One region of the Acetivibrio cellulolyticus CD2 genome, then DNA from elsewhere that is predicted to be linked to it. Evidence: a T-box and tRNA genes for the amino acid it is inferred to sense, from the RefSeq annotation. Region 1 holds a T-box; the other holds one or more tRNA genes.
What was found. The T-box of region 1 lies ahead of argS (arginine--tRNA ligase). A T-box ahead of a tRNA ligase gene usually reads a tRNA of that ligase, here a tRNA-Arg.
Positions count from the first base shown of each region.

Region 1 (10,776 bases):
TATTAAGATTTATAATTGCCATTATTGGCAAACAAACCATGTTTATTTGGTAAATTTCTTGATAAAAGAGCTTGGAATACCTTCAGTATATAAGTCGTTGTAAAAAACCTCATTACTTTCTTTTCGCATAGTTTACCTCCATGAATTTACTTATTGACATTTATTTTAATAAAATGATACATTTAATGCGAACGTTGTTGCATATGATATAATTTGTATTATGCAGATACTATTGTTAGCTTGTCAATACAATAGCACGAACACTGTTGCGTTATAAGTTTTATATAATGAAGGAGTAAATTGTATGTTATTTGGTGACAAAATTAAGGAGTTAAGAACTATTGCTGGAATGAGCCAACAAGAATTAGCTAATAATGCCGGACTTTCCTTACGTTCTATTCAAAACTATGAAAGCAATAAACGTTATCCAAAAGATGTTTCTATCCTAAATAGACTCTGTAAGGTACTAAATACAACAATTGAAGAACTTATGACCGAAAAAGCTAATTTCATTCAGGAAGCATCAGAAAAATACGGTTCTAGTAGAAAAAAAGATGCAAAAAAACTGGTTGAAGAAGTTGGCGGTCTTTTTGCCTGTACTGAATTAAATGAGGACGATAAGGAAAAAGTTTTTAGAGCAATAACAGAATTGTATTGGAGGGCCAAGGATAATAACAAGAAGTTTGTTCCTAAGAAATATATTGAAGACACAACTGAATAATCAATCACTAACCAAATTTTTTCCATGGTGATAAAATGAAATTAGATGATCTTATAAATAAAAAGAAGGCTGCTGTACTTTCTACAATGATAGATTTACGATTAATTTGGTTTATACAGTTCTTTATTGTTGCTGTGTATTTCGAATAAGCTGCAAAATTTATATTGATTATTATCGAAGTTTGCAATATAATATTTAAAATTATCAATATTGTAATTCGATGATCTGGAGAGTAATAGTTTTTATTGTTTAAGCGAGTCAGGGTCTGGTGTAAGCCTGATAACAAGAAAATTATGAAGAGAGCCAGGGAGAATTTCCTTGAAATAATAGTATGGGAAACGTATATCTGCGATAAAGATATGAGTGGGTGTCTATTAGTATATACACCAATCAGAGTGGTACCACGGCAACTCCGTCTCTATTTGAGATAGGAGTTTTTTATTTTAACTTTTAGCGTATAAGGAGTGGAAGGATTATGAAAACAATAAAAGAAGAAGTTATAAACGCTATTTTAAATCATGTGAATTTAGATAAAAATGAAATAGAAAGATTGATTGAAATACCTCCCAATGATGATATGGGCGACTATTCCTTTCCATGCTTTCAGCTCTCCAAAACGCTAAGAAAAGCACCCCATATAATTGCCGGAGAGTTGGCAGATAAAATAACTAAGCCTGAGTGTATAGAAAAAATCTGTGTCATTGGTGGATATCTTAACTTTTATGCAGAGAAGGTTAATTTCACTACTATTGTCCTTAAGAAGATTCAAGAGCAGGGAGAAAACTTTGGTAGTTCTGATGTTGGTAAAGGAAAAAACATAGTCCTCGATTATTGTGCAACAAATATTGCAAAACCTTTTCATATAGGCCATTTACCTACAACTGTTATAGGAAATTCACTTTATAAAATCTTCAAATTCCTAGGATATAATTGTGTTGGAATTAACCATTTAGGAGATTGGGGAACACAATTCGGAAAATTGATTGTTGCTTATAAAAAATGGGGTAACAACGCTGAAATTGAGAAAAATCCTATTAAAGAGCTTGTTAAGATTTACGTTAAATTTCACAAAGAAGCAAAAATAGATAAGAGCTTGGATGATGAAGGAAGGGCTGCATTTAAAGCTATAGAAGATGGAAAAGATGAATACGTAAAGCTATGGAAGTGGTTTAGGGATATCAGTATTTCTGAGTTTAAAAGAATACTTGGTGTCTTGAAAATAGACTTTGATTCATGGAATGGAGAGAGCTTTTTTAATGATAAGATGGAGCCCGTTATTAATGAACTAAAAGAGAAAGGCTTGCTTCAGGAAAGCCAAGGAGCACATATTGTTGACTTATCTGAATTTAATATGCCACCTTGCATTATTTTGCGAAGCGATGGTGCTACTTTGTATGCAACTCGTGACTTGGCAGCAATATTTTATCGAAAGGAAACATATGATTTCCATAAAATTTTATATTGTGTTGCTACACAGCAGAATTTACATTTCCAGCAGCTTTTTAAGGTTATAGAAAAAATGGGATATCCATGGGCTGAAAACCTTGTTCATGTTGCTAATGGAATGATAAGTCTTGAAAGTAGCTCTATGGGTACACGACAAGGGACGGCTGTATTTTTGGATGATGTTTTGAGCGAAGCCGTGTCAAAAGCACTGGCAATTATAGAAGAAAAAAACCCTGAACTTGAAGGCAAAGAGGAAGTTTCCAGAATGGTTGGGATCGGAGCTATAAAATTCAGTGCACTGAAGAACAAAAGAATAAAGGACTCAGTCTTTGCTTGGGAAAAGGTATTAAACTTTGAGGGAGAGACTTCTTGTTACATTCAGTATACTTACGCTAGGATCTGTAGTGTTATAAAAAAGGTAGAAAACTCAGAAGATTTGGGTATAAACTACAGCCTTTTAGCAGAAGGAGATTCATATGATGTTGTAAAACTTTTAGCAAAATTTCCTGACATTGTAGAAAGTGCTTCAAATGAATATGAACCTTCGATTATTTCAAAGTACCTTATTGATCTTGTTCAAAGCTATAACAAATTTTATCATTTCAACCCCATTTTAAGCAGTGAAGATGAATTAAAGTATTCCAGGATAGCTCTTTGCAAAGCTGTAAAAATTGTTGTAAAAAACGGAATGTCCTTATTAGGAATAGAATGCCCTGAAAGAATGTAGGCAATTGCAAAATATCTGGTAGCTGCCAACATGACATAATGTTGATGAGCTACCAGACATTTATACATCAATTTAGCCATTTTGTTTTAATTTATCCAACTGTCTTCGAATTTTTAACAAATGATTTTTAGTGGATCTATTAATAGGTTCTTCAGGTCCCCAAATTTTTTCAGCTCTTTGCACATATGTAATAAAGTTTCCTCTATTCTTTTGTTGTCCATTTTCTTTTATTATCCGAGCGCCTTTACTAGAATATTTATAATAAACATTTTCGCAACTAATCCGGTTCCCATTTTTTGTTATTCCATTATTTTTTACTATTGTTTTTAGCTTTCTATACATTCGATAGTAATATTTTGTAATCGTTTTATCTCTTATCGTAACTTCTTTACCGTCAAATGTAAACCCTAGATAATTAATTCTATTTTGTCTATTCTGAATATCTGGCATTACTAAAGTATTGCAACTAATTAAACAAGTATCCGTATAGCAGAAAACTTGAGTCTTATCTGGTTGTAATATAAGGTAAGGTATTGATTTTATAGTTGTGTTTATATATTGAAATTGATCCTTAAATACGTCTTCTGTTATCTTAGGTAATACAATAATAAAATCATCGCTATATCGCATGTATAGTCCATTATATTTTTTTACATAATCATTGAGGATTTTATCGCATTTAAGCATATAAATATTTGATAATACCGCACTAATTGCTGAGCCTTGCGGAATTCCATAATTATTTTTATTAGGTTTGGGATTGTTTTGATCTATCTTTTTTAATCTTTTGAATTCCTTTAAAGTAAAAACAACATGTTTTTCATTTAGTTCTTTTATTCCTTTTTCATTAACAGCTAGTCCATAATAATTTAGGATGTCAATCAATTCCCATTTTGAGTACTTCGTTATATTTTTAAATACAGCATAATAATCATCTGGCAACAATTTGACTTGTAATAAATCACATAGCATATCTTTGAGGTACTTATGATCTAACTGATCAAAAAAGTTTGTAAAATCGCCTACGATAATATAACATTTTCCTATTTCTCGGATTTTATCTACAGCACTTTTTGCAAAGTGAATATTATTCTTTCCTAAATTATCTCTGTAAGCTAAAGAAACATCATTTAGCCCATCTTGAAAAACTCTATCATTATATTTTTGATTTAGTAAAAATCCATAATAAGAATAAATGTATCTATCAATATGTGCAGAGTAATTAAGCTCTCTTTCTTTCTTCTTTATTTTACCATTACTATACTTATTAAATACTTTTGTATAATGAATAAATGGATAGAACCCATGATGACTTATATTATCCGGCTCACTAATATAAGTCAAAATCTTTTTTAAAGATACTCTTTTATCAAAATGTGCATATCTCTTTGCTTTTTGGTTTTTTTGCACCCATTCTTGAAGAGTCATTTTCACCTCAATATAGCGTAATACCTATCAGTGCGAGGGATAGCATCTCCTTGCTGATAGGTATAACCCAACTTGGTATTAATTTGTTACTAACCATGAGAAGTAAGTACATAAGTACTTTTGTGTTTGAACCAGCTATCCTTTATACGTTCAATATATATCTATAGTATAATAGAATATAAGGAAAGGAGTTTAATAGAAACAATTATGTGGATAATCGTAATTATCAAACTGGTTTCAGCTCTGAAAGAATTAGTAAATAATTACCTTCAGGAGTTGACAACAATCCTCGTCCCCTATGTCATAACATAAGGCAATTTTATTATATCACTATAACGAATAATTGTCAAAAAACAGAATAATTAGTTATAAACACTACCGTTTGAATTATTAAGTCACGATTCCAGGTTTAGTGTCAAATAGATTGTATATGTATATGCAAAACCATTTTATAGCCCATCAGAGCTCTGGTTTATTTCTTTGTTATAATCTATGGGTATGACTTCTCTGCACTTACTCTATTTTTAATTTTATTCATCTTGAAGCAATTTTATTTCTTTTATAATATCATTAATAGGATTAACTTTCTCTGCTTTATCTCTTAAGAGCAAAAGATAGTCCTCGATTATTTCCTTTGATTCCGGATCAGCTATCGTTGGCAGTAACTCATTTAGGTCATTGATATATTTCTTTAGATTCTGATATTTAAACCATTCTTCAATATGGCGATCTATATCCTGATTAAATTTAATTCGTTGTTGGTTTTTCGCTTCTATTCTTTGTTTTTCTTTTAAGTTCTCTGCTTCAATCTCGTAAAGCCGCTTCTCTTCCTTCCTTCTTTTTTCATATTCCCGCTGTGAAATATATCTAGCAATCGACGCTTCATTTGCAATTTTGAACAAAGATATGAATATTTCACCCAGTTGCTTTTCAAGCAGTTCTTTTGAAGAATCTTGAAAGCATAGCCTTTTGTAGCATTTTTCTCTAGACTGATTGTTAAGCTGCTCAACAAAATCAATTTTCAGCAACCCACTATACATCTTTTCATACATTGGTTTGAATTCTGTATATATACTACTTTCCTTATAATCCAGCAATTTAGATCTTTGCTTAATCATGATTTCACTCATTTCAAAAGAAAATTCATGATTAAAAACCATGAATATGGCATTGTCCTTATTACCATGATTAATAATTATCTTTCCACCTAGTTCACTAACCAAATTGATCAAAGTATCTATTATTCTCAGTGCCCGGTTGATTTGTTTTTCTGAGACTGATATCGGCAAAACAGCTATATTTTCGCGATATGGCGTTTTATGCTGGATAGACCAAAAGAAATCGGTGTATCTAAAAATATCATGGAATTTATGTTCTTCATCTCTTGCTTTTCTATATTGATTTTCTTTTTGATATTCAATTATTAATTTGTTATAATTATCAATTTGTTTAGGAACTTGAATTTTTTCACACCATTGAATAAACCTTTCTTTTGATTCCAGAGTCAGAAGCTCCATTCCATCCAAAACCTCAAGCTTGCTGTCTGGTATGTTTGAAATATCTTTAATTTCGATAATATGTTTTTTATCCTCTATATTTATAGATTGCTTAATTATTTTTATAGGTGGCAATTTAGGCTTCGGAACCGATTCTTTACCTGCTTGGAGTTTTGCCCAATGCCCCACAGGCGGTAAAGGTATTTCAAGCTTAATGCACCTTTTTCGCAATCCATTATCAGATAAGCCATAACGCTTTGCAACTGTCGTCATTGGCTCATTCCATACCTCATTGTATAGTTTTTCCCTTTCATTAAGAAAATCATCTTCATTATACATACTTTTGCTCCTCTACGCAAAATGAGAATCCACCCCTGAGAAGGACATCAACAAGCTCTTCAAGATCCTCTCTGCTGACTATACTTTCCGGAACAAAATAACGGCATATATTATCATTGAAAAGTGCAGAGATACCTCCAAGAAAATCCGAATACTTATGGTAACCATATGTATTTAAGTATACATCGTCTTCTTTTCTTATTTCGCTAAAAATGCTATAAACATCATGAATGTTAGACAAGTGAATTCCTAATATGCAATTTCTTATTTCACTTAACTTGTCCAATTTCTCTTCTAATTCATGCCCATAGCATTTCTTTTTAAAAAGCGAAGGAATATCAATTACAAGTTTCATATGATATTTTCTCTCTTTGACTGTCTTTCTTATATTTAATATATCTTCAACTGTCTGCATCAAGTATTTGGGTTTTGAATAGTGCCTCTCAGGAGCATTGATCATAACGATTTTCAAATCAGTATATTTTTTCATGGCTTTTTCTAATATATTATATTTTTGAAAAAAATCTTCTTCCCCATAATTGTTTGATACTATCGGCGGAAAAATCTCTATAACAGCAGGAGGTCGGTATTTTGAAAAAGCTTCATGCAAATTAATTATTACGTTCGATAATTCCTTCTCATCCTTCCATATAATATCATTGTCCTTATTATATGATAGCCGGAGAATATATGATGTTCCTGGATCATTATTAATGAAACCATTATATGTTTCGATAAATGATTTACTGCACTGAACATCTGGCGGGTAAGCAATATCTTTTACTTTAACAGGAAACAGAGCATTAATGTTTTTTACTATTTTGACTCTTCCAGTTGAAACACAAAGATTAACATACTCAGACCAGTAATCCGAATCTTCTACATTATCAAATATCCAATTGTACATCATGAGCATTTCCAGTTCACCTTTTTTCCCTTCGATAAAAGGACGGTTACAATTCTCTTGGTACACTTCATCAATTGAAAAGGGATTATTGTTGTATCTGTGATTATATCTATTAATGCGATAATGCGTTTCAGATTTGCTATCATATTTTCTTTCAATATACCGTTCATTATATTTCCACATATAGTCTTCTACAAATCGAACTACGTTTACTTTATATTCTATATATATACTCTTAACCCAGCCTATTAACAAATCATCAAGGTATATATAGCTTGAGAAGGAAGGCTTTTCAGTTTCATTATCTTTAATCTCTTGCACTAGTAATACCAAATCATCTTTATAATTTTCTACACCTGTTCCTTTTACTTTTGGGCTATTACAAAATGAATTAACTGCGTTTTCATAGTCTTCTTCGCAGTAAAATAACTCATAATATCTCAAATCAGATATGTACTTTTTTAATGTCCGATCTATACGACTTTTATATTCTTTATAATACCGAAGTATAAAATCTTTACTTTTAGGATATGAGTTTCCAATTTCTTCACTTATTTTCAAAAGAGTTTGTTCGACTTTAATATTTTCATAATCATAAGCTTCAGGATTAAGGTAGTTATTAAAGTAATCCATAACATACTTAATTACAGTAGTCATATTTTCAGCATGGTTCTGGAAATTAAATTCATCAATCTTGTCCTTTTTCTTCATTTGTAAAATATACTGTTCAACAGTAAGCATACTTCTACCTCCTCACTTGATAGTAAAGAAATACAGTTTATCTATGTTAACTTGCAAGTACTTTATAGTTTATCATTTTTATTCATTCCGAACCTATCCAACACTTAAAATAATTCAATACATGAGTATACATTACACCAATTATTCTATCGTTTATATTAGGATGCACATATTAATTTTCAAGTAAAATGACTACTTTTGATACTATAAATATATTTACTTTGGCTGAAAATAACTTTTGTTCACCAACTCCCACATTATTAATTTTAGTAGTACAATTCATCTTCGTTTGCTTTTAACTTACTCAAAAAACAATATGTAACCTCTTAATCAAGGCTATTTCAGAATCCTACCAGTATTTTACCATATCACTTTACAAATTTAAACCACTTTATTCCTGTACCCCTAAACCTTATCAAACGTCAAATGACCTGTATTTCTTTTTTAAATTCAGTTATGTCATAAAAAGATATTACGTCAATAATAGCCTAATAAAACTTTCAAATTATGTATTGACTCAATACCATAGTTTAAATATACTTAAGTAGAAATAAATTTTACGTACGTAGAGGAATATCATGACTTCAAAATTCACTTTTTCATTCCCTGCAATTAAAGGGATACAAGCAAAAAAAGAATATTATGTAGCAATGTGCCCTTTACGAGTTATTTCTAAAATATTTCAGACTTCTGAAATTGATTTACCTCCTGAATATAGGGCTCAAAGAACATTAAATACAACAAGAATTCCCGAAATCACTGATTACATTATTGATAATCCGGAAGACTATGTTTTCTCTTCCCTCACTGCATCAGTTGATGGAGAAATGTCTTTTGAATCATATATGGATATGGATTTGGGTAAACTTGATATTTCCATGGACGCTAAATTCCTTATAAATGACGGTCAACATCGAAGAGCAGCAATAGAAGAAGCTCTTAAATTAAATCCTGAACTTGAAAAGGAAACAATATCGGTTGTATTTTTTAAGGATAAAGGCCTAGTAAGAAGTCAGCAAATGTTTGCGGACTTAAATAAGCATGCTAAAAACACTACAAAATCAATTGGTATTTTATACGACAGTAGAGACCAACTATCATTGTTGGTTAAAAAGGTATTGGATGAAATCCCATTATTAAAGCAATTTACAGATAAAGAAGCCGATAATTTATCAAAGTTTTCACCTAAGCTTTTCACTTTAACAAACATTTATAGTTCTATAAGCTGTATTATAAGTAAAAAACGTGGAGATATTTTAAGTAAAAATGATGAGAAGTTTGTTTTAGAGTATTGGAATTTACTGTGCAACACCATTTATGAATGGAATCAGGTAAAGTCTAAAAAGCTTAGTGCTTATGAATGCAGAAAGAACTTTATAAATGCTCATGGTGTAGTTTTAATTGCTTTAGGACATTTGGGAAATTACTTTTATCAAAATGGAATCAAAGATTATTCTGATAAAATCAGCTGTCTTAATAAAATTGACTGGAGTAGATCAAATGTTAAAGATTGGACAGGCCGAGTAATAACATCAAATGGCAAAATAAATAAAAATACAACAGCTATAAAACTTACATATAACAAGATAAAAGAGTTATTAGGTTATGAATTGAATTCTGAAGAAAAAACACTGGAAGACACATTAATTTATTAGGTGGATAAAACAAATGAGTAATAGTTATTTTGAAGAAAATTCAATAAATGATATTTTGGATGAAATCGAATCTGTGTATCTTCATGATCTAAAGCCTTGGGTAATCGGCTTTAGTGGAGGCAAAGATTCAACAACCGTTTGTCAATTGGTATTTCAAATGATGCAAAGACTTCCTAGAGAAAAAAGGGTTAAACCCATTTATATTGTTTCATCTGACACAATGGTTGAAAATCCTATAGTGATAGACTATTTAAAGAAAATGTCAGATATGATTAAACAAAGCTCAAGAGACCAGGACTTACCTATTTATGCAGAAATGGTACACCCAAAATTGGAAGATACATTCTGGTCACTGGTAATAGGACTTGGTTACCCTACCCCTGAACCACCAGGATTTAGATGGTGTACAGATAGATTAAAAATTAATCCATCAAATAGATTTATAAAAGAAAAAGTTGAATCCGATGGCGGAGTTGTAGTTCTTTTAGGTGTTAGAAAAGCCGAAAGTATTGCTAGGGCCAGAAGAATTGAAGGAAGAAAAATTGTTGGTAAACTTTTAAACAAGCACGAAGTTATTGAAGATGCTTATGTATATAATCCTATAACTGAATTAACAACTGAAGATGTATGGAATGTTTTATTAAACACTAATAACGGTATTTCTCCATGGGGTTCAGATAATAATTACTTACTATCATTGTACAAAAATGAAGACGGCGGAGAATGTCCATTTACTATCACTGATACAAAAAAAGACAAAGACATGCCTACGTGTGGTAATACAAGGTTTGGGTGTTGGGTTTGTACTATGGTTAAGGTAGATAAATCTCTAAAAGGATTTATTGAAAGTGGTGAAGATTGGCTTATACCATTACGTGAATTTAGGACTTGGTTACTTAGTGTAAGAAATGACCCAACCATGAGAGATACAAAACGTAGAGATGGTAATGTTTATGAAAAAGGTGATGGAAGTAGAGGATTTGGTCCATTTACACTTTATGGTCGAAGAATAATTCTAAAAAAGCTTCTTGAAACAGAAAACATAGTTGAAAGAGAAGCAGGTATAAAGCTAATAACTCTTGATGAACTAAAAAAAATAGATGAATTATGGGATAATGAAGGTGACCTTTCAAGAAGAATGCTTGTAGATACATATAAAGAAGTTAAAGGAATTGAACTCGATTGGGATAAATATAAAAAGCCTATATATGATGACGATGTTATTGAAGAATTAAAACAATATTGTCAGGAATATAACGTTGAGTTTGAATTAATGAGTAAACTGATTATATCAGTTAACAATAATAAGTTCATTA
Region 1 covers NZ_JH556658.1:355,221-365,996, reverse strand. The annotation lists gene ACECE_RS0217430 (ImmA/IrrE family metallo-endopeptidase) at 1-6, shown strand, start outside; gene ACECE_RS0217420 (helix-turn-helix domain-containing protein) at 305-721, shown strand; T-box leader at 933-1,144, shown strand; gene argS (arginine--tRNA ligase) at 1,197-2,894, shown strand; gene ACECE_RS0217410 (reverse transcriptase/maturase family protein) at 2,967-4,322, opposite strand; gene ACECE_RS0217405 (hypothetical protein) at 4,853-6,157, opposite strand; gene ACECE_RS0217400 (hypothetical protein) at 6,150-7,805, opposite strand; gene dndB (DNA sulfur modification protein DndB) at 8,384-9,460, shown strand; gene dndC (DNA phosphorothioation system sulfurtransferase DndC) at 9,474-10,776, shown strand, end outside.

Region 2 (10,776 bases), on a different contig from region 1:
ATAGGTACCGTTTTAGTGTAGGAACCGTTAATAACTGTATAAGATGCCAGATTTCCGCCCAGATCACTCAGAGAACATCCTAAATTAACTTTTTCAGTGTACACTGTAGCATTATCAACCGGGCGATTAATTTGAATTTCAGGTTTTGGATCATAAACTACGGTAGTAGAATCAGTAGAAGTATTACCCACATTGTCAACTGCCTTTACCTTTATAGTATTATTACCAGGTACAAGCTGTACAGTTCTTACATACCTTCCGTTTGAAAGCCATCCTGCTGCTTCTCCAATATTGACAGAATATAAACCTGAGGCAACATCACCTACCGTAACTTCTACAGTACATGTCGGTTCAGAAAGAACAGCACCTTTTGGAGTTATCGCTGTTATTTGAGGAGGAGTCTTGTCGATATTAATTGATGTACTCTTTTCGTACTCTTCATTAAACAAACTGTCCTTAGAATAGTAGTAGAGTTTATGCTTCCCTTCACTTAGTTGAGTTGTAAATCCTCCATAATAATAATTCCAGTTGGTTTCACTATCAAATTTGTAATACGTACTATCTACACCGCAACCACTATCTTTTGCATTCAGACTTACAAACACTTGTGAGCCATACCAGTCATCATGTTTTCCATTATATCCGGAAATCGATGCAGTTGTGACAGGTGCTTCATTATCAAGAGTAATTGAGTCGGAACCGGAACCCAGGGTACTTTTCGAGTCGGCAACATCCACCACAATTGTTTTATAACCATTTGAATCTGTCAATGTGAATAAATATTTACCGCTAGCACCACTATCATTTATTTGGACCACATTTTCACCTTGAGACATTGAAATTGTATATGGCCCGGTACCTCCTGAAATACTATATGCCACAGATACACTTCTATCATTTGTGTATGATGCATCTCCATTTATAGAAACCTTGACAGAAATATCTTCTGCATAACTAATTCCACAAAAACAATATATTGCCATTATTATAGTAAATACAAAAAAAATAATTTTATTAATATCTAATCTTCTCTTCATATTATAGTAATCCCCCCACGTACAAAATTTTGAATTAACATAAGATTTGTGAATTTTGTCAACTTGTATTGAAATTCATATAGCCCCCCTGAATTTTTATTTATGTTTTACTTGTGTACTAATGTATCCAATTACATGATTTAGCTAAAGCCTGATTTTAGAATGAAAATTTTTGCACGAAAAATGTAGTAGCATTGCATCATTATACACGGAAATTATATCATGATAATGCATAGCAGTTTGTCACAACTTTTCAGCAGTTTGTCATGTTTTTTGAGTTTTTCTAATTATAGGATTTGGTTACTAAAGTATATAACCGGAACGGAATTACATGGCGGGATTAATATTTTTACGTAAACTAAATTCAAGATATAACAAAAGCCCAGAACATTTACTATTCTGGGCTTTTAAGTGGCCTGCCTGAGACGACTCGAACGTCCGGCCAACGGATTAGAAGTCCGTTGCTCTATCCAACTGAGCTACAGGCAGATATATAAAGTTTTTTTGGAGCGGGTGATGGGAATCGAACCCACGCAATCAGCTTGGAAGGCTGATGTTCTACCATTGAACTACACCCGCATTAAAGTCGTATTGTATGCGTTAACCGCACCGCCGACTTTTTATATTATACAAACATCATTACATTTTGTCAACACTATTTTTAAATATTTTTTTAGGATTATTATCCTATTGTATTAACCGTTCTCTCAACTCAGCAAGCATTAGATTAAGTGCCTTGCCTCTATGACTTATTTCATGCTTTTTTGCAGCCTCCAGTTGTGCTGCAGTTTTATTGTACTCAGGCAAAAAGAAAAGAGGATCATATCCAAAACCATTTGCTCCAACAGGCTCAATTCCGATAAACCCTTCAAAAGTTCCCCTCACCGTAAAGTGATTTCCATCTGGAAGTATAACAGCTATGGCACAAACAAATCTCGCTTTTCTATTTTCAAAGGGTACATCCTTTAATAATTCAAGCAGTTTGTTATTTCTGTCCGCATCACTTGCACCTTCACCCGCAAACCTTGAAGAATAAATGCCTGGAGCACCGCTTAAAGCATCTACCTCAAGACCAGAATCATCAGCCATAACAAGTTCACCCGTAATCTTATGTACTTCACGAGCTTTAATGAGAGCGTTTTCTTCAAAAGTGCTGCCATACTCTTCTATATCTTCATCTATACCAACCTGTTCCATCGAAACAACTTCAAGGTTCATACCACTTAATATTTCTTCTATTTCCCTTAGTTTACCCTTATTCTTTGTCGCTACTATAAACTTTTTCATCTTTTGTGACTCTCCCAATTTCATTTGACACCTGACCCAAAACATCTTTCTGTATACTGATCAGTTCTTTTATCCCAACCTCTGCAAGGTCAAGCAACTTATTTAGCTGGTCCCTTCGAAATGGAGACTGCTCTCCAGTAGCCTGAACTTCAATAAATTCGCCTGAGGATGTCATAACTACATTCATATCCACAACAGCATTGGAATCCTCTCCATAACACAAATCAAGCATTTCTTCATCACCGATAATTCCAACACTAACAGCTGCAACCATATCAGTTATGGGTATTTTTTCAATGACCCCATCTTCAACAAGCTTTTTGCAGGCATCTACCATGGCAACAAAAGCTCCTGTTATAGAAGCAGTTCTAGTTCCCCCATCGGCCTGTATAACGTCACAGTCGATTATTATAGCCCTTTCGCCTAAAGCATGGAAATTTACTACAGATCTCAATGCTCTTCCGATAAGCCTTTGTATTTCCTGACTTCTTCCATTGAGCTTTAATTTGCTAATATCCCTCTGATTTCTAACCCCTGTAGATCTCGGAAGCATAGAGTATTCTGCAGTAACCCAGCCTTCTCCTGAATTCTTCTTAAAAGGCGGAACCTTATCATCAACCGATGCAGTGCAAATAACTTTTGTATCCCCCATCTCAATTAAGACAGAACCCTCTGCATGTTTTATGTAATTCCTCGTAATCTTTACTTTCCTAAGGTTCGACTTTTCCCTTCCGTCAATTCTCAATATGGTCCCCAACCCTTCGTTTACATTTTTTATTCTAAGTAATATACTATCTAAAACAAATAATGATTTCAACTTATTTATGTAATTATTGCTAAAGTTTTTTAGTTTGCTTTGTTTATTTTCGCAGGTAATAATAAATCCTTTGAGATATCTGTGCCTTCAGGAAGGTCATCTTTTTCACCTTCTATTAGAATTCTAACTTTCTCTACTCCGTTTATTTGCTTCATTGAATAAAGAATCTGTTTTAATAGTCCCTCTTCTCTTGCATTTCCACCATAATCTTTAATTTTTTTGTTGAAATCCAAAGTAAGCAATTTATCCTTTATACTACAGTCAACAAGCTCAACATTTTCTGGCATTTGAGTAAATAGGCGATCAGTTTCCGGCTTTCTTGATAATGATCTAACAATTTCCTCAGGAAGCATATCTTCATTTACACCTATATATTCCATTGAAACAGGCAGTATATATTCGTACTTATCATTCAAATATTTAAACAAATATATGTCAAGTTTCATAATCTTACTTTCAGCATTTAATTTTTCGGAATTTATAAGGATATTATCTCTTCCAAGGTTACCGGAAATGTTTCCCGAGTACTTAAGTTTTTCTTTCTCATAACCGTTTATCAGAATCCTAACACCTTTTATTGTTTTAAACTCGGTAAGCGAATACACTATACCTGCAAAAATGTTCCGCTCTTCCAGTTCAGTCTTATAATTCAACAACTTGCTGTTAAAATCAATTACAGCAATACCTTCTTTTATACTTATGCCCAATATCTCAGTACCTTCTGGAAGTATCGGATATAAACCTATTGATTTTAACGCTTCTCTATTTACTTCATTGTCAATCATAGATCTTAGTGCCGCTTTAGCAATACCTTCTTCTTTTGCTATATCCCTTGTAACAGGTATTAAAGAACCATCAGCATCTTTATAATAAGCAGTTACAGACAATGTGCCAACTGTTGTTTTCCCGCTGCTGGCGTTATTATTTATATCTCTGCTCTCTTGAGTATTAGGCGTTTGTTTGATATTTGTTCTGACTTCAACATTTCTATTTGAATTGTCTTCGCTTATATCAGAATTACTTTCGGTTATATTTGCATTGTGCACAGTAACTTCGTCTTTATCTGCATTTGCTGTATTTTGTTGTTCGCTTGATGTCTTTATACTTTGTAAGCGCGTTTGTACATCATCAATTCCTTCTAAAGGGTTCTGGCACCCTGAAAAGAGTAATACTCCTGAAATTAACAAAAAGCATAAAAAATTCTTCATATCTGATGCTCCTCACTGTAAAATTTTAATTTTACTGTAAGTATAGACAGATATGAAGAATTTTATAATTCTTTAGGTAATTTTTTCTAATAATTCATATAATCTGCTCGTTTACTTGTCATTATATCCATTTGGATGTTTACTATGCCATTCCCATGCCGTACTTACTATTGTCTCCAGATCATTCATCCTAGGCTTCCAGTTCAATTCCTTCTTGATTTTTTCTGAAGATGCTACCAATATAGCAGGGTCGCCAGGACGTCTCGGCGCATCAACAGCAGTGATACTCTTACCAGTAACCTTCCTTACTACATCAACTACTTCCTTAACCGAAAAACCTTTTCCATTTCCAAGGTTGTATATATCACTTTTATCTTCATTCCTGAGTTTCTGTAAAGCAAGATAATGTGCCTGTGCCAGATCTGATACATGTATATAATCCCTTACGCAAGTTCCATCGGGAGTATTATAGTCATTTCCAAACATCTTGATTGAGTCCCTTTTACCCATAGCAGCCTGAATAATCAGCGGTATAAGATGTGATTCGGGACTATGATCTTCTCCAATATTACCGCTTATATGCGCTCCACAGGCATTAAAATACCTTAATATAACATGCTTGATACCATATGCCCCATCAGACCATTTTAAAGCTTTTTCAACAGACAGCTTTGTTTCTCCATATGGATTCGTTGGGAATGTCCTATCTGTCTCAAGTATTGGAATATTTTCAGGTTCACCATAAGTAGCAGCAGTTGAAGAAAATACTACTTTTTTTACTCCCGCTTCCTTCATAGCGGTAAGTAAATTTAAAGTAACCGCAACATTGTTATTATAATATTTTAGTGGGTCTGTAACACTTTCACCAACTTCAATATAAGCAGCAAAGTGTATAACTGCTTCTATATCATTTTGCAGAAATACATTTTTTATAAATTCCTTGTCCCTCAGGTCTCCAACTATAAGTTTTCCTCCAAGAACAGCAGGCTTATGACCCTTTTCAAGATTATCAACAATTATTACTTCTTCATTCCTTTCTAGAAGCTCTGCAACAGTATGACTTCCAATATAGCCTGCTCCACCAGTTACAAGTACAGCCATTTTAACACAACCTTTCATTTTATCTATCTATTAATTTAAATTCATTTTGTCCCCGTTATTTACAATATATAATAATAGCACAAAACAGCAATTAATGCCAGTATTTGTTATGCACATTATGTCCTAGAACTCGAACACTATAGGAATTACGACTTCATAAAAAGAGAGTGGCGTTTGACCACTCTCTGACCCTAGCTCTTTAAAATTAACATAGGAATGCTAAATATATAACTTCGGCTATAATTTCACCCTCTAGCCTTATTTGCTTCTAATCTATTTAACTTCCTCAAGAGATTGAAGTATTGCATCACAAAGCGCTTGTGCCGCTTTTTGTCTGAATTCTTCAGACTTTAGTTTTGCCAAATCTCCGCTATTTGTTAAGAATGCAACCTCCGCAAGTGCTGCAGGCATCTTCGTTGCTTTTAGCACCACTAGATTCGGTCTTTCAACAATTCCTCTATCATATGTGCCTAAATCATTTACCATTTCATTTTGAATCAACTCTGCAAACCTCTTGCCGGAAAAACCTGTACTATCTGCACTTGACGGATAATATAAAGTCTCAGTGCCTTTATACTTCGAATGATAAGCATTGTTATGAATACTTATGAATAGAGTTGCATTCATATTGTTTGCTATATATGCTCTTTCATAAAGGCCTACAAAACTATCATCCTCTCTCGTCATATATGTCTTGATACCCTTGCTCTCAAGCAGTTTATTAAGCCTTTTTGCAATATCAAGGTTCAGATCCTTCTCGTATACTCCCCCATATGAGGCACCAGGGTCACTACCACCATGACCAGCATCTATAACAACAAGTTGGTCTTTATTTGATATTTCCTTTAAAAGAGTTATTGTAGTGTTATTTTCAGAAGCCCTCGTTATTATTTCATAATTGAATCTTTCCTTTGTACTGAACACTAAAGTGGTTTGTTTCGTGTCAGCATTAGTTTCTACATTAACATCATTAACAATATTGTCGTTTATATCTATAATGCCACTTCCTAAATCTGCAAGCTCACTTGGAAATGTTACAGTGTACAGTCTGTTGTCATAATCATACTTATCAGTATATAACTTTTTAAGTTCCTCTCCACCTTCAGTAAGTTTAGCTCCATTCAGTGTGAAGTATACTCTGTCGCCGCTATTGCTGTAAGTAATATTTTTATATAAAGGTTTTTCTATTGTAAGTACAATCTGCTCATCTGACTTGACAGCTTTGTATTGTGGTTGACCGATTACATCAATTACAACTCGCGCAGTAGTCTCCTCAAATTGCGCTGACCTTATTGAACTAATATTACTGCTGGATATATCTAACTTCTGTTCCTTGCCTGCTTTATAATTAGGGATATCCAGAACAATTCTGTCAGGTCCTGTAATCCTCCATATATTATAGCTTTTACAATCTTTTGCCCATATTATAACCTTTTCAGTGCCCTCACTATAGTTATATTCAATTTTTATTGAATCTTCACTACCTGTGTTGATTGGTTTTGCAGTTACTATAGCTGTTGGTGTTGGTGTAACAGTCATTGTTGATTTTGGTGTAACAACTACTGTTGGTTTTGGAGTTACTTTGGTGGTTGCACTAGTTTGGTCGTCATCGGTTTGGGAAACGTCCCCCGTAACGCTTGGAATTATATTTATTGTAAGCGCTCCAGCTTCTTCAACAACAACATATTGGCACTGAGCAATTAGCTGAATAATTACTCTCGACGATGAATTATTCACACCAGCATACCTTATATTCTCTATCTGACTGCTTTTTATATTTATTTTCTGTTCGATACTTGGTGCAGATGAATTAGGAAAATCAATAACAATACGATTAAGTTCCAACTGCTTTATAATGTTGTAACCAGAGTAGTCATTTAAAGACATTTTTACTTTTTCATGGTTTTCTTCATTCTTATAACTTACGCTAAGTTTATTTTCTTCTGCCCTATCTACTTCACCTCTTGATGTTGTAGATGAAATTAAATCAATACTCTTTGCAACATATGCTATAAGAGACCCGTTACTTTCAACCAGCTTATACTGAAGAGCCGTCTTTGTATCTATAACAACTCTTGCACCGTCTGCGTCTTTTCCAGCATATCTAACTGACTTAATCAATGCACTATCTATATCTATAGTTTGCTGCTCCTTTGAAGCTATTGCTTTTGGTAAATCAATTACAATTCTATCAGGGGTAGAAAGTTTAAATGCTTTGTAACCAGTACAGTCCTTAACCCCGATTACTACTGCTTCATATTCGGTTTTATCAATGTGCTTAACACTCAATTGATTATCAGCAGGAACAACAACTCCATCTGCAGGCAGCTGAGTTCCAGTATTACCCGAGCTTGTTGAAGGTACTCCCTTTTGTATGTTAAGCAATAATTGATTTTTATTTTCCGTTACCTGATACTGGGGCTGACCTTCCAATTCCAAAACCACGCGTGCAGTGTTACCTTCAAATTGACTGCATTTGACAGTTTTTAAGAGTTCCTCGTTTACGACAATACTTTGTTTTTCACTCACAACCTTTGTATTAGTAAAATCAACTATAACCCTGTCAGGTGAAGGTAACCTCATTATTCTATAATTTTGGAATTTATCCAAATCTATAGTAACACTTTGCCCACTTTTTCCCTTAATATAATTTATATTATTCAGTCTGGACAATTCAGATGTTTTTTTGCTATTAACAGCAATCTCACCCTTATTGGCGTCCCAAGCAACTTCCATATTTAACTGTTCCCCAACAAAGCGCAAGGGTACCATTGTCCTATCATTAATTACTTTGGCAGGAACCTCCATTTTACTCTTGATACCATTTATCAGAGCATAACTATCATTTATCTTGAGTTCAACATTATTACCGCTGTACGCCACGGTAACTTTCTGGCTTTTTGAATCCCAGGATACAGTCGCCCCAAGCTTCTCAAACACTGCCCTAACCGGAACCAAAGAACGGCCATTAATAATTATAGGGGGAATATCTGAAGTAACAGTCTCTCCATTTACCATCAGTTTGAATATATTCCCTTTATAACTATGTGTCGAACCATCATACTTCAGCAATAAGTCTTGTGCATATGTACTAATACCGGTAATAAGAAAAGTAAATAGCATTAAATAAATACAGACCAATTTTTTCATAGCTGACACCTCGATAAATTTCTCTTTAGTAATATTATGGAGCTACAAAATAGTACTTAGACAAAATACTATCTATAAATAGTATCTTCGACATATACTGCTGTTTTCCTGTCATAATAAGCGGAAAGTAATAAATTTGTAATAGAATTGTAATAAAAGTAAAAAATCTTAACATATTTAATGTAACCTAGGGATTACTTAATGATACAAAAAAACAAAGGCATTTAGTCTATCGATTTTGAACATTTGCACTGAAATTTCTCAAAAAATAAAAGAAAGCTCATAAATTTAAGCTTTCTTCTACTATTCTATAAGAAAAATATTTGCATTAAAAACTAATGAATTATAATGTAATTCCTACAGCGTTAACCAAAAAGTTCAGCTTTTCACTATTGAGATTTCTGTTTATATCAATTCCATCAATATCAAGTAGTCCTACGGGATAAACCGGAATTTGGAGCGCCTGTTCCATATAGTCACTTAAGCCTTTAAGCAGCGATCCTCCACCTATGATAAATATCTTGCCAACCTTAACCCCATAACACCTTGCTTCATAGAAAGTCAAACACATATAAATCTGGTTTATAAGCTTGTCAACCATATCTTTCAATGTTTTATAAACCTTAATATGCTCCTCTGATCCATCGAAAGCAGGCGGCATAGATATACCATACATTTTTTTCAATCTTTCAGCATCCATTATAGACTTTTTAGCTGCTGTCGAAATGGCCTCATCCATATTAGAGCTACCAGTTAGTATAACCTTGTTAAACTCTAGAATTCTATTTCTCAATATATTAATTATTGTAGTTTCAGAACCAAAGTCAATAACAGCAAAAGCATCCTTATTTAATCCCTTATTTGGATTAACAAATTTTACATTATCTATATTAACCTTTATATCTCTGTTAAAAAATTTTGCTGTACTATTGGCTGGTATATCAACTGAAATAGGCTTCAAACCCAATTCGAAAAGAACATCTATGTAACTGTTTATTATATTCTTTCTCACGGCAGTAACAAATATTTTAAGCTTATCCTGGCCATTTTCCTTTAATTCTTGCAAAACCTTATAGTCAATTTTATGTTCTTCAAGATTTATAGGCATATTTTTACCTATTGCACTGTTGACCACAGCATCCAGATCTTGGTCAGAAACCTTATCAACTAAAAAAACACGGGATATTATACTAGTCCCCGACATAACAATCTTGGACTTTTTTACCTTCATATTGTTCTCTCTAATTATCCTACTGATCTCACTTGAAACTGCATCTACGTTTTTTATAACACCATTTTTGATACAATTTAGTGGAGTAGAAGCAATACCAAAATTTTTTATATAAACCTCATTGCTCCTATTAACTGCGACCTCCACCACTTTAATATTTCTAAAGCCTACATCGATGCTTAGATAATTGTTTTTAATAAACGGAAACAACATACATTTTAACTCCCTTACCCATAATCAAAACAGTGAAAAAAACTATAATCTCCCATATATAAGGTATCATATATTGGGAAAAAAATCAATGATTTTTGCTCTAAATATCTATATTTAAAAAACAGCTTTAGTTGCTGTGTCCCAGTAGTTACAAAAATACCATCAGGTCCCTATTTTTTATTACCGTTTGACTCAGAAAGAGATATGATACATCCACAGTATTTCTGGCGATATAATCCAATATCTTTTGCTTCCTGTTGCCCCTTTCGGAAACCCGGTCTAAAATCTTTGTAATAGAATTCAACACCATACTCTAAAGCATATTTTTCACCTAACATCTTGATTAAATCATGATTTTGGTAAGGACTCACCAAAAGTGTGGTAGAAAAAGCATTAAACCCTTTTATTGCAGCTGTTTTTGCTGCTTCCTCAATTCTTGTAGTATAGCACATATTGCATCTGCTAATATTGGTGTTGTCATAATTCTCCCAATCTTTTTGCCTGAATTCATCATTGTAATTTACTTTTATATCCTTAATAGCAGCTAGCTTCTCTACATTTTCCTTTCTTCTTAGTAACTCCTCCTTGGGATGAATATTAGGATTAAAAAACAGGCCTTCAAATTCTATACCTTCTTCACGTATTACACTTACAGGATAAACTGCACAAGGCCCGCAGCACATATGAAGTAACAGTTTCATAATATTTACACCTTCCTACTTATTCATATCT
Region 2 covers NZ_JH556659.1:774,238-785,013, reverse strand. The annotation lists gene ACECE_RS0223385 (clostripain-related cysteine peptidase) at 1-1,037, opposite strand, end outside; tRNA gene ACECE_RS0223380 (tRNA-Arg) at 1,450-1,526, opposite strand; tRNA gene ACECE_RS0223375 (tRNA-Gly) at 1,543-1,616, opposite strand; gene ACECE_RS0223370 (XTP/dITP diphosphatase) at 1,725-2,324, opposite strand; gene rph (ribonuclease PH) at 2,293-3,072, opposite strand; gene ACECE_RS0223360 (GerMN domain-containing protein) at 3,171-4,349, opposite strand; gene galE (UDP-glucose 4-epimerase GalE) at 4,461-5,450, opposite strand; gene ACECE_RS0223350 (N-acetylmuramoyl-L-alanine amidase) at 5,724-8,600, opposite strand; gene pilM (type IV pilus assembly protein PilM) at 8,944-10,044, opposite strand; gene ACECE_RS0223340 (epoxyqueuosine reductase QueH) at 10,215-10,745, opposite strand; gene ruvB (Holliday junction branch migration DNA helicase RuvB) at 10,765-10,776, opposite strand, start outside.
Region 2: it has a tRNA-Arg gene. The T-box ahead of argS (arginine--tRNA ligase) is inferred to sense a tRNA for this amino acid. The anticodon was not compared.